One region of the Marinobacter sp. UBA3604 genome, then DNA from elsewhere that is predicted to be linked to it. Evidence: predicted binding sites of a transcription regulator. Region 1 holds the regulator's gene; the other holds the start of a gene.
The links. Region 1 encodes FliA, which starts transcription of late flagellar genes. Its sites were predicted from a motif close to CTAAAGTTTNNNNNNNNNNNGCCGNTAA; they were not measured.
Positions count from the first base shown of each region.

Region 2: B2590_RS17710 (methyl-accepting chemotaxis protein) is a predicted target of FliA. The motif match lies at 1,718-1,745, and genes of this name have one in related genera.

Region 1 covers NZ_DFMB01000017.1:29,722-34,560, forward strand. The annotation lists gene B2590_RS05135 (protein-glutamate methylesterase/protein-glutamine glutaminase) at 1-78, opposite strand, end outside; gene B2590_RS05140 (chemotaxis protein CheA) at 111-2,273, opposite strand; gene B2590_RS05145 (protein phosphatase CheZ) at 2,291-3,079, opposite strand; gene cheY (chemotaxis response regulator CheY) at 3,101-3,484, opposite strand; gene B2590_RS05155 (RNA polymerase sigma factor FliA) at 3,661-4,392, opposite strand; gene B2590_RS05160 (MinD/ParA family protein) at 4,423-4,839, opposite strand, start outside.
Region 2 covers NZ_DFMB01000061.1:209,937-214,775, forward strand. The annotation lists gene B2590_RS17710 (methyl-accepting chemotaxis protein) at 1-1,557, opposite strand, end outside; gene B2590_RS17715 (CHAD domain-containing protein) at 1,825-3,186, shown strand; gene rarD (EamA family transporter RarD) at 3,206-4,105, opposite strand; gene B2590_RS17725 (YchJ family protein) at 4,102-4,560, opposite strand; gene B2590_RS17730 (sulfite exporter TauE/SafE family protein) at 4,701-4,839, shown strand, end outside.

The sequences.
Region 1 (4,839 bases):
ACCGGAAGCGGTCAGGATTTCCGTCAGTCGCTTGCGGAAAAAACCTGAATCATCAACGACCAGGACAGAAACCGTCATCCATTTCTCCTAAACCTGGGCCCGCCGCAACGTTATTTGCCGTAGTTTTGCAGCAGGCTCGGAACATCAATAATGAGTGCAATACGACCGTCGCCAGTGATGGTCGCACCCGCCATACCCGGCGTTCCCTGAAGGGCCCGGCCCAGGGGCTTGATCACCACCTCTTCCTGCCCGATCAGCTGATCCACCACAAAACCGACGCGCCGCGTTCCCATCGCCACGATAACCACGTGGGCGTTTTCTGGTTCCGGCTGCCCAGCGGCGCCTTTGACCAGCCATCGCTTGATGTGGAACAACGGGAAGACTTTGTCTCGAACCACGATGCATTCACGGCCATCCACAATGTTCTTCTTGCTGAGGTCCAGATGGAAAATCTCGACCACGTTCACCAGTGGCAGCGCGAAGGATTGGTCGCCAAGCATGATCATCAGGGTAGGCATGATGGCCAGGGTCAGCGGCACCTTGATGACGATGCGAGACCCTTTGCCCAGCTCCGACTCGACGCTCAGCTGCCCGTTGAGCTGACTGATCTTGGTTTTCACCACGTCCATGCCAACGCCACGACCGGACACATCCGATATTTGATCCTTGGTGGAGAACCCGGCGGAGAAAATCAGGTTGTAGCACTCGGTGTTGGTCAGTCGGTCAGCGGCATCCTGTTCGTAGATGCCCTTTTCGACCGCTTTTCGGCGCAGTACATCCGGATCCATACCAGCACCGTCGTCTTCGATGGACAACAGGATGTGGTCGCCTTCCTGCTCAGCCGACAGCGTCACACGACCCTGACGAGGCTTGCCCGCCTTTTCACGAATATCGGGTGCCTCTATACCGTGATCAACCGAGTTGCGAACAAGATGGACCAGAGGATCGGACAGCGCCTCGACCAGGTTTTTGTCCAGGTCGGTCTCTTCGCCGTGCATCTCAAGGTTGATTTCTTTCTTCAGGCTGCGTGCCAGGTCGCGAACCACCCGCGGGAAGCGGCCAAATACTTTCTTGATGGGCTGCATCCGCGTTGCCATCACCGCTGACTGAAGATCGGTGGTCACCACGTCCAGGTTGGAGACGGCTTTGTGCATATGCTCGTCTTCACTCTGGGCGCCCAGACGCTGCAACCGGTTACGCACCAACACCAGTTCACCCACCATGTTCATGATGTCGTCCAGGCGCTTGGTATCCACCCGCACCGAAGTTTCAGCCACTGGTGCATTCGCATCCCGTGCCGGCATCGCGGGCGTTACGCCTGCCTTGCCATTATCCGCAGGCGCTTTTTCGGGCTTACCAGTCGGTTGCGCGGGCTTGTCAGCCTTGGCACTGGGAGACGTGGCCGACGGCTGCTTTGCAGCAGGCCCAGGGGCCGGCTTGGCAGTTTCTGCCGTAGGGCTACCACCCTTGCCGTGCAGGTCATCCAGCAACTTTTCGAACTCGTCGTCCGAAATCAGGTCGTCGCCACCCTTGCTGTCACTGGCCTCATCACTGGTAACCTTGTCGCCCGAGGCATCCTGGCTGTCAGGGGCTGTCTTGCCGGTTTCAGGCGGGCCTGAGAACTGTCCCTTGCCATGCAATTGGTCCAGCAGGGCCTCGAATTCATCATCGGAGATGTCGTCTCCGCTCCCTCCGTCACCGCCTGAAAATTCATTGCCGTCGTCACTGGAAACCGGAGCGCTGGTCTTTTCCTCTTCCAGGGCATCCAGCAACCGCTCGAATTCGTCGTCGGTAATATCACCGCCATCGTCTCCAGAACTGGCTTCATTGCTCTCGTTCTGTTCTTCGCGAGCGACCGCTGCGTTTGCTGGCGACGACTCCCCTGCCGGCTGCGCCAATGCGTCCAGAGCGGCAATCAGTTCCTCGGGAGCTGGCGTCGGTTCCTCGTGGTGGCGAACCTGTTCAAACATGGCATTGACGTGATCCAGGGCTTCCAGCACCACGTCCATCAGTTCCGAGTCTACCTTGCGCTTATGGTTGCGCAGTATATCGAAGACGTTCTCCGCGGAATGACAGCAGTTCACCAGGGCATCGAGTTGCAGAAACCCAGCGCCGCCTTTTACGGTGTGAAAGCCTCGGAAGATGGCGTTGAGCAGATCGCTGTCGTCCGGGTTTTGTTCCAGGTCGACCAGTTGCTCCGACAGCTTTTCGAGTATCTCGCCTGCCTCAACAAGGAAGTCCTGCAGGATCTCTTCATCGGCATCAAGCGCCATGCGTTACCCTCTCTTACTCAGAAACCGAGACTGGACAGAAGATCATCAACATCGTCCTGTCCCGATACTACGTCTTCGCGTTCTTCGGCCTTGATCTGTGGACCAACACCCTGTTCCGCCGATATCTTTTCCCGCTCTTCCAGTTCATGCACGGTGCCGGTCATCTGGTCCACATGACTCGCCATCACTACCAGGCTCAACAGATGCTCTTCCACCTCTTTAACCAGAGTGGTGACCTTTTGGATCACCTGCCCAGTGAGGTCCTGGAAATCCTGGGCCAGAAGAATTTCCGACAAGTTGTCGTACATCGCCCCGGCATCGGTATTCAGGGTCACGAAAAACGTGTCGATACGGGCATAGAGCTCACGAAATTCAGCCGGCGCCATCTCGCGGCGACGCAGTTTCTGCCACTGGTCTCTCAGCTCGGCGGCCTCGTCGCGGAGGGCGCTGGCCTTGGGCATAGCCTCCTCAACCAGATCCATGGTCCGATTGGCCGCTTTACCGGTCATCTGAACCACGTACTCAAGGCGATCCGACGCATCGGTCATCTTCGACAGAGCTTCTGACTGTTCGGCGTTACGGGGATCGATCTGGAAATTGCGGATCGCCTCGTGGAGGCTGCGGGTCAAGCGGCCGACTTCCCGATACAGGCTCTGGTCCCTCACCTCGCTCAATTCATTGATCAGCGTCATCGCGCGGCCATAGTCCCCGGCGTTGACCTGTTCAACCAACTCGGCCGCCTGGCTGCGGAGTTTCTCCGTGACCTCCGGGTCGAGCCCCTGTGGGTCTTTTTTTCTATTGCTCATGGGAGCCGTCCGACCTCTGAATTACTGGATGCGTTCGAAGATCTTCTCAATCTTCTCCTTGAGTACGGCTGCCGTGAAGGGCTTGACCACGTAGCCGTTCACACCGGCCTGCGCAGCAGCGACAATCTGGTCGCGCTTCGCCTCGGCGGTCACCATGAGCACAGGCAGGGTTTTCAGGCTGTCATCGGCACGGACTTCCTTGAGCAGATCGAGTCCGGACATCCCTGGCATATTCCAGTCGGTTACCAGAAAATCGTATTTGCCGCTCCTGAGCATAGGCAGTGCTGTATTGCCGTCGTCTGCTTCGTCAGTGTTTGTAAAACCGAGATCGCGAAGCAGGTTCTTAATGATCCGTCGCATTGTGGAGAAGTCATCCACAATCAGGATTTTCATGTTCTTGTCCAATGGGACCTCCAGTTAAAAACGCCCGGAATTCGTTTTTGGCTTCCGGCTCACAGTCTAGCAGGCCGGTAGTTTAACCGCTTATTGTGTGGCCTTTGAGCCGGTTGTAAAGCACCGGTTACCAAAAGGCTACAGTAAAGAATGCCTGGTAACGCCGTTCAATGGGACTGGCGGCCTGTTCAGCTCTGCCAACCAGTAAGACGCCCCCGCAGACGGAGCGCGGCCTGGCTGTGAATCTGGCTGACCCGGCTTTCACTGACACCCAACACAGCACCAATTTCCTTCAGGTTCAATTCTTCCTGATAGTAAAGGCTGAGCACCAGCTTTTCTCGCTCGGGCAGGTCACCAATCGCAGCTGCCAGGCTCTTCCGGAAGTTGTCGGACGCCAAGCCATCCAACGGGTTATCACTGTCCTCTGTTTCTTCTATCGGCAGCTCGCCGGATTCATTGAGCTCATCCAGGCTAAAAAGTCGGCCACTGTTAGCATCGCTCAGGGAGGAATAGTATTCGTCGAGGTCCAGCCCCAGCTCCTCGGCTACTTCCGAGTCTTGAGCTTCCCGACCCAGGCGGTCCTCGACAGCCTTGATGGCTTTGGCAATGCGGCGGGAGTTCCTGTGGACGGATCGGGGTACCCAGTCACCTTTGCGAATTTCATCTACCATGGCTCCGCGAATCCGGATCCCGGCGTATGTCTCAAAGGTAGCCCCCTTGTCGGAACTGTATCGCTGTGCAGCTTCCAACAAGCCAATCATGCCTGCCTGCATAAGGTCATCCAGTTGGACAGATGCCGGCAGCCGCGCCATGAGGTGAAGCGCTATTTTTTTGACCAGCGGGGCCTGCTCCTCAACGAGCTGGGAAGGTCCTCGTGTACCCGTCCGGTTGTAGGTTCCAAGTTCTTTCGCCAATGTCATGTATCCGGCTATTCAGTGACAGGATCAAAATCAGACTTCGACGAGCCGCTCCACAAAGAATTCCAGATGTCCCCGGGGCGATGATGGCAGCGGCCAGCTATCCACTTTCTCCGCGAGGCTCTTGATCGCCAACGATGCTTTTGCCCGCGGATAGGCGTCCAGCACGGCACGCTGGCGCTGTACCGCTTTTTTTACGGCCTCGTCATACGGCACCATACCCACATATTGTAGTGCCACATCAAGAAAGCGCTCGGTAACCCGGGTCAGTTTTTCAAACAGATGGCGACCTTCCTGCTCATTCCTGACCTGATTGGCCAGTATACGGAAGCGGTTGGTGCCGTAATCCCGGTTCATAAGCTTTATAAGGGCGTAGGCATCGGTGATAGAGGTAGGTTCATCACAGACAACCAGTAATAGTTCCTGTGAGGCTCGGAGGAAACTGACCAC
Region 2 (4,839 bases), on a different contig from region 1:
CACCACGTTCTGGTTGATTTCCTCGGCCACCTGGCTTTGCTGTTCCGCCGCGGTGGCAATCTGGGTCACCTGATCATGAATATGGCCCACAGACTTCTCAATGGTGCGCAGGGCGTCAGTGGCGTGATTAATGCGCTCAACCGTTTCACTGGAGCGTTGGCGGGACGCGTCCATCCGCTCGACCGCCGCGCGGGACTCGGTCACGAAGCCGTCAATCATACCGCGAATCTGATCAGCGGATTCCGCACTGCGTTTGGCCAGCTGGCGGACTTCATCGGCAACCACCGAGAAACCACGGCCATGCTCACCGGCCCGGGCGGCCTCAATGGCTGCGTTGAGGGCCAGCAGGTTGGTTTGGTCAGTGACGGCGTGGATGACGTCCAGCACCTGGGTAATCTCGTCGGTTTTCTCAGCCAGATTACTGATACGGCCAGAGCTGGACTCAATCTCCTCCGACAACTGATTGACGGACGCCTGTGCGTTGGCAATGGTCTCGCCACCATCCCGTGCAAGCCTGTCGGCGTCAGAGGCGGCACTTTCCACCGAGTTGGCATTGCCGGAAATCTGCTGGATCGTGGCCGCCATCTCATTAATGGCGGAGGCAATCTGATCGGTTTCCGAACCCTGCTCCTGTACCGACGCACGGGTTTCATTGGCAACACGGCTGAGCTCTTCCGCGGCCGAGGCAACCTGGTCAGTGGTCGCGCCGACATCGCGGATGGTGTCCTGGATTTTCACCACGAAGGCGTTGAAGCGACGCCCAAGCTCGGCGAGTTCGTCGTTTCCTTCGTCCGGCAGACGGTGGCGGAGGTCGCCCTCACCCTCGGCGATGTCCTTCATCATGGCAGTAACGGTGTTCAACGGTTTCGTCACCGTACGACCGACAAACACACCGATGAGCAATGCGATGACGACCACAATCACAGTAACCAGAACGATAAAACCGAGGGTTTCGGCTATCTCCGCTTCAATATCCGCGCGTGCGGCAGAAACCACTTCCGCGATATCGGTGACATACACACCGGTCCCGATCATCCAGCCCCAATCGGGAACAATTGTGGTAAATGACACCTTGGGTTCAACCTCGCCGGAGGCGGGGTTGGGCCAGTCATAACCAAAAAAGCCATCCTTCCGTGCCGCTTCGAACAGTGATCGTATCAGCTTCTGAACATCTGGATTGGTCGTAGGTCCTTCCCGGGAAGGATCCGGCGCGTAGGCCAGGTTTTCCAGATCTTTGGCATACGCAAAAATATAGTTGCCGCCCCCAAATCGGATGGAGCGTAGACGATCCCTTGCCGCTTCACGGGCCTCGGCATCCGAAAGGTCCGGATCGTTCTTCGCGTCCAGCACCACGGAACGGGCGGTATCCACCAGATTCTTCAACCCTTCCTTGCGGGCACTGAGCAAACTTGCTTCCAGGCGCTCAAGCTCGGCCTCACCACCGCTTTTGATCTGGGCGACCGTAATCCAGGCAAGGGTTGCCGCCGTAATGACCACCGGGACCAGAACGCCCAGCAGAAGACGAGAACGTATGCGTAACCGGCTCAGCAATGTCATCAAGAAGTTCTCCGTATGAGATCAAATGTTCAGCGTAATTATCCACAACCGGGCACCCAGGGTGTGTTCCAGTTTGTAATACCGGTGTGTGCGACTTCGGGGTGTAAAGCTGCGACACTGCCACAACTCATTCATGCATTTGCTTTTATTGTTAAAAGTCTTAACGGCCGGTAGCGGATGGACTTGAACCAGCGTTAGACTAAAGGTCTAGCCCCAAACGTCCGATTCATCAAACCTGGCCCAATAAAACCAGTTTCAGGGGCACGGATGAAACACCTCTATCTGATTCGCCACGCCAAATCCAGCTGGGCCGATGATGGCCTTCGTGATCACCAGCGCCCCCTCAACAACCGGGGCCTGAAACAGCTTGCCCCCATGAGCAGGGCAATCCGTGCGGATGGGGCGTTCGATGGAACGGTCTACTGCAGCAATGCCACCCGCGCACAACAAACCCTGGAAGGCCTGATCCCGAGCAACCATCAACACGCAGTCAAACTGGCGCCTGTTCTATACACGTTTAACCATGAGGTCGTGCTCGACTGGCTGCGCGACCGGAACGAAGACAGCATTACCCTGATTGGCCACAACCCTGCGCTGGAGGATCTGGCAGGCTTACTGCTGAAGCACGCACCCGACACCTTCCCCACGTGCAGCTACATGCACATCACCCTGCCCATAGAGCACTGGTGCGAGATCGGCAAGAACAGGGGCCGGCTTGAACGGTTCCTGACGCCCAAAGACGTCAGCTATGAGCAGTTTCATCGCAAACGGACGAAAATCCGTATCGACGAGCACTCTCCGCTGGCATGGCACATCCCGGAATCGCTGTTACACCAGTATCAACGCATCAGGGATCTGGAACCGGGCGTATTGCAGGGGTACGACGACGAGTTTCTGCATCAGTACCATATTGCCATTCGCCGCAGCCGGGCCATCGCCGAAGCAGTTGTCGACATCAGTGGTGACAGCGATTTACGCAAGGCCGTCAAGAGTCTGAAACGGCATGGCCAAGCCACCAGCCGGCTCAGAGACCTTCACGTGTTACTGGGTGACCTGGCGCAATGGCCACTGGAGGAAGATACCCGGTTGGCCCTGGTGAGCTCCGGCGCCCGCAGCTATTTTGCCAACCTGGCAGACATTGAACACCAGGAGCTGACCAAACGCCTGAGCAGCGGCCAATACCGCAAAGACATGGATGAGTGGTACCAGCTTATCACCTCCCGCCACTTGAAGAAGATAACCCGGAAACTGGCTATCGAAGACATCCACAAAGCCCTGAAAAAGCACATACACAAGCACGACGCCGTGGCGCGGCAACTGAACGAACAGTCCCCGGACGATCACTTTCACGATCTGCGCAAACGGCTGAAACGTATACGCTACCTGGCCGAGTTGAACAAACCGGCGTTTCACGACAGGCTCAGGCCATTAAAACATCGACAACAACGGTTCGGAGACTTTCAGGACCTGCACGTGCAGATTGACACGCTGCTGGCCTTTCGCAACAGCATTGCCACGGAGCCGGACATGCTGGCGCCCGTGGCGGGCCTGAACACGCTGATTTCAGACCTTGCCGTGGAGAAACATCGCGTACGGGCTGACATACTGACCCTCGGCGGTATTGCCTGACAACCCACTAGGCAACCCACTATTTGGGCGTGGGACTCATCCCACGCCCCATCCAGGCCGACCAGGAATAAAGCCCCAGCGCCACCCAGATCATCACGAAGCTCGCCAGCTTCTCCCCACTCATGGGTTCATCAAACACAAACAGCGCGATGAAGAACTGCAGCGTGGGGTTGATGTACATCAAAAAGCCCACGGTTGCCAGGCGCAGCCGGCGGGCCGCACCGGCGAAGAACAACAGGGGGATGGCGGTGACGATACCGCTGGACATCAAAAGCAAGGCAATGGTGATGTTGTCATTGAAGTGGGATTCTCCGGCCGAGCCCAGAACCCCGAGAGCCAGCAGGCCGACCGGTAGCAGAAGCAGCGTCTCAACAAACAGGCCCGAAAGACCATCCAGCTCCACCTGCTTTCGAAGCAGGCCATAGGTTCCGAAACTGAACGCAAGTACCAGGGTGATCCAGGGCACCACGCCCAACAGAAAAAGCTGATAAAGGATGGCGATGGTCGCCAATGCAACCGCCACAATTTGCAGTCGGGTAATGCTCTCCCGCAGCACCAGCATGCCCAGACCGACGTTCACCAGGGGCGTGAGGAAATACCCCAGGCTCGCCTGGAGCACATGACGGGTTTCCACGGCATAGATATAGACCCCCCAGTTCAGCGCAATGAATACCGCACAGCCGAATACGAAACCAAGCTTTTTAGGGCGTGCCAACGCAGCAGTGATGGGTTTCCAGCGCCCCAGGAAACTCACCACGATGGCGAGAAAAACACAGGACCAGACGATCCGGTGAACCAGCACCTCGTAAGAGGGCACACCCTCGAAAAGCGCGAAGTAAATGGGGAAACAGCCCCACAAGGTATAGGCGGCCAGGCCGAAACCCACGCCTTTTGCTGCATCAGGCGTAGCATGTTTCACAGACAACAGGCCTTGTATTTTCTGCCACTTCCGCAGGGGCAGGATTCGTTCCGGCCAGGCTTGAGGGTCCCTTCGCGGGTATCGCCCGACACGTAGTACCAGCGCTCATCATCGCGGACAAAGCGGGAGTTCTCTTCCAGATACCCCCAGCCGCCGCCTGCCCGGTAAAGGGCGCGAAAGTGCACCGTGCCTTCGTGTTCACCTTCCTCTGACGACAGTACCTGCAGCGACACCCACTTCGGCGCCTCGGTCAAATCAAGGTCTTGAGGCCGGGTGCTGGTGTGCCATGTGGCTTTCAGATAGTCCGTCAGATTCAGTACAAACGCGCTGTAGCGAGATCGCATAAGGGCTTCCGGTGAGGATGCCGGTTTGCCCTGATGGCATGGCTCGCAACAAGTACTGTACGGTTGGCGGCTGCCACAGGGGCAGTCGTCCGGGGTAATCTCTGGCGCCATCGGGTCGTCCTTATCGCCGGTTAGTGCTGTTCACGGACCCGGCAGACCCAGGACACGTAAATGATTCATTTTAACAGTTTTAGTTGCCCTGCGGCTGTGCTATCAACAATCATCAACTGACCTGATCGAGTAGCCCGATTGTGACTGACCTCTCCCTGCTGCAGATACTCCTTGCTAACCTGGCTTTGCTGGCCGGCGCCTGTTTGCAAGGCGTGGCAGGTTATGGCATCGGTACGCTGGCGGCACCATTGCTGTTCCTGATCAGCCCCATACTGATAC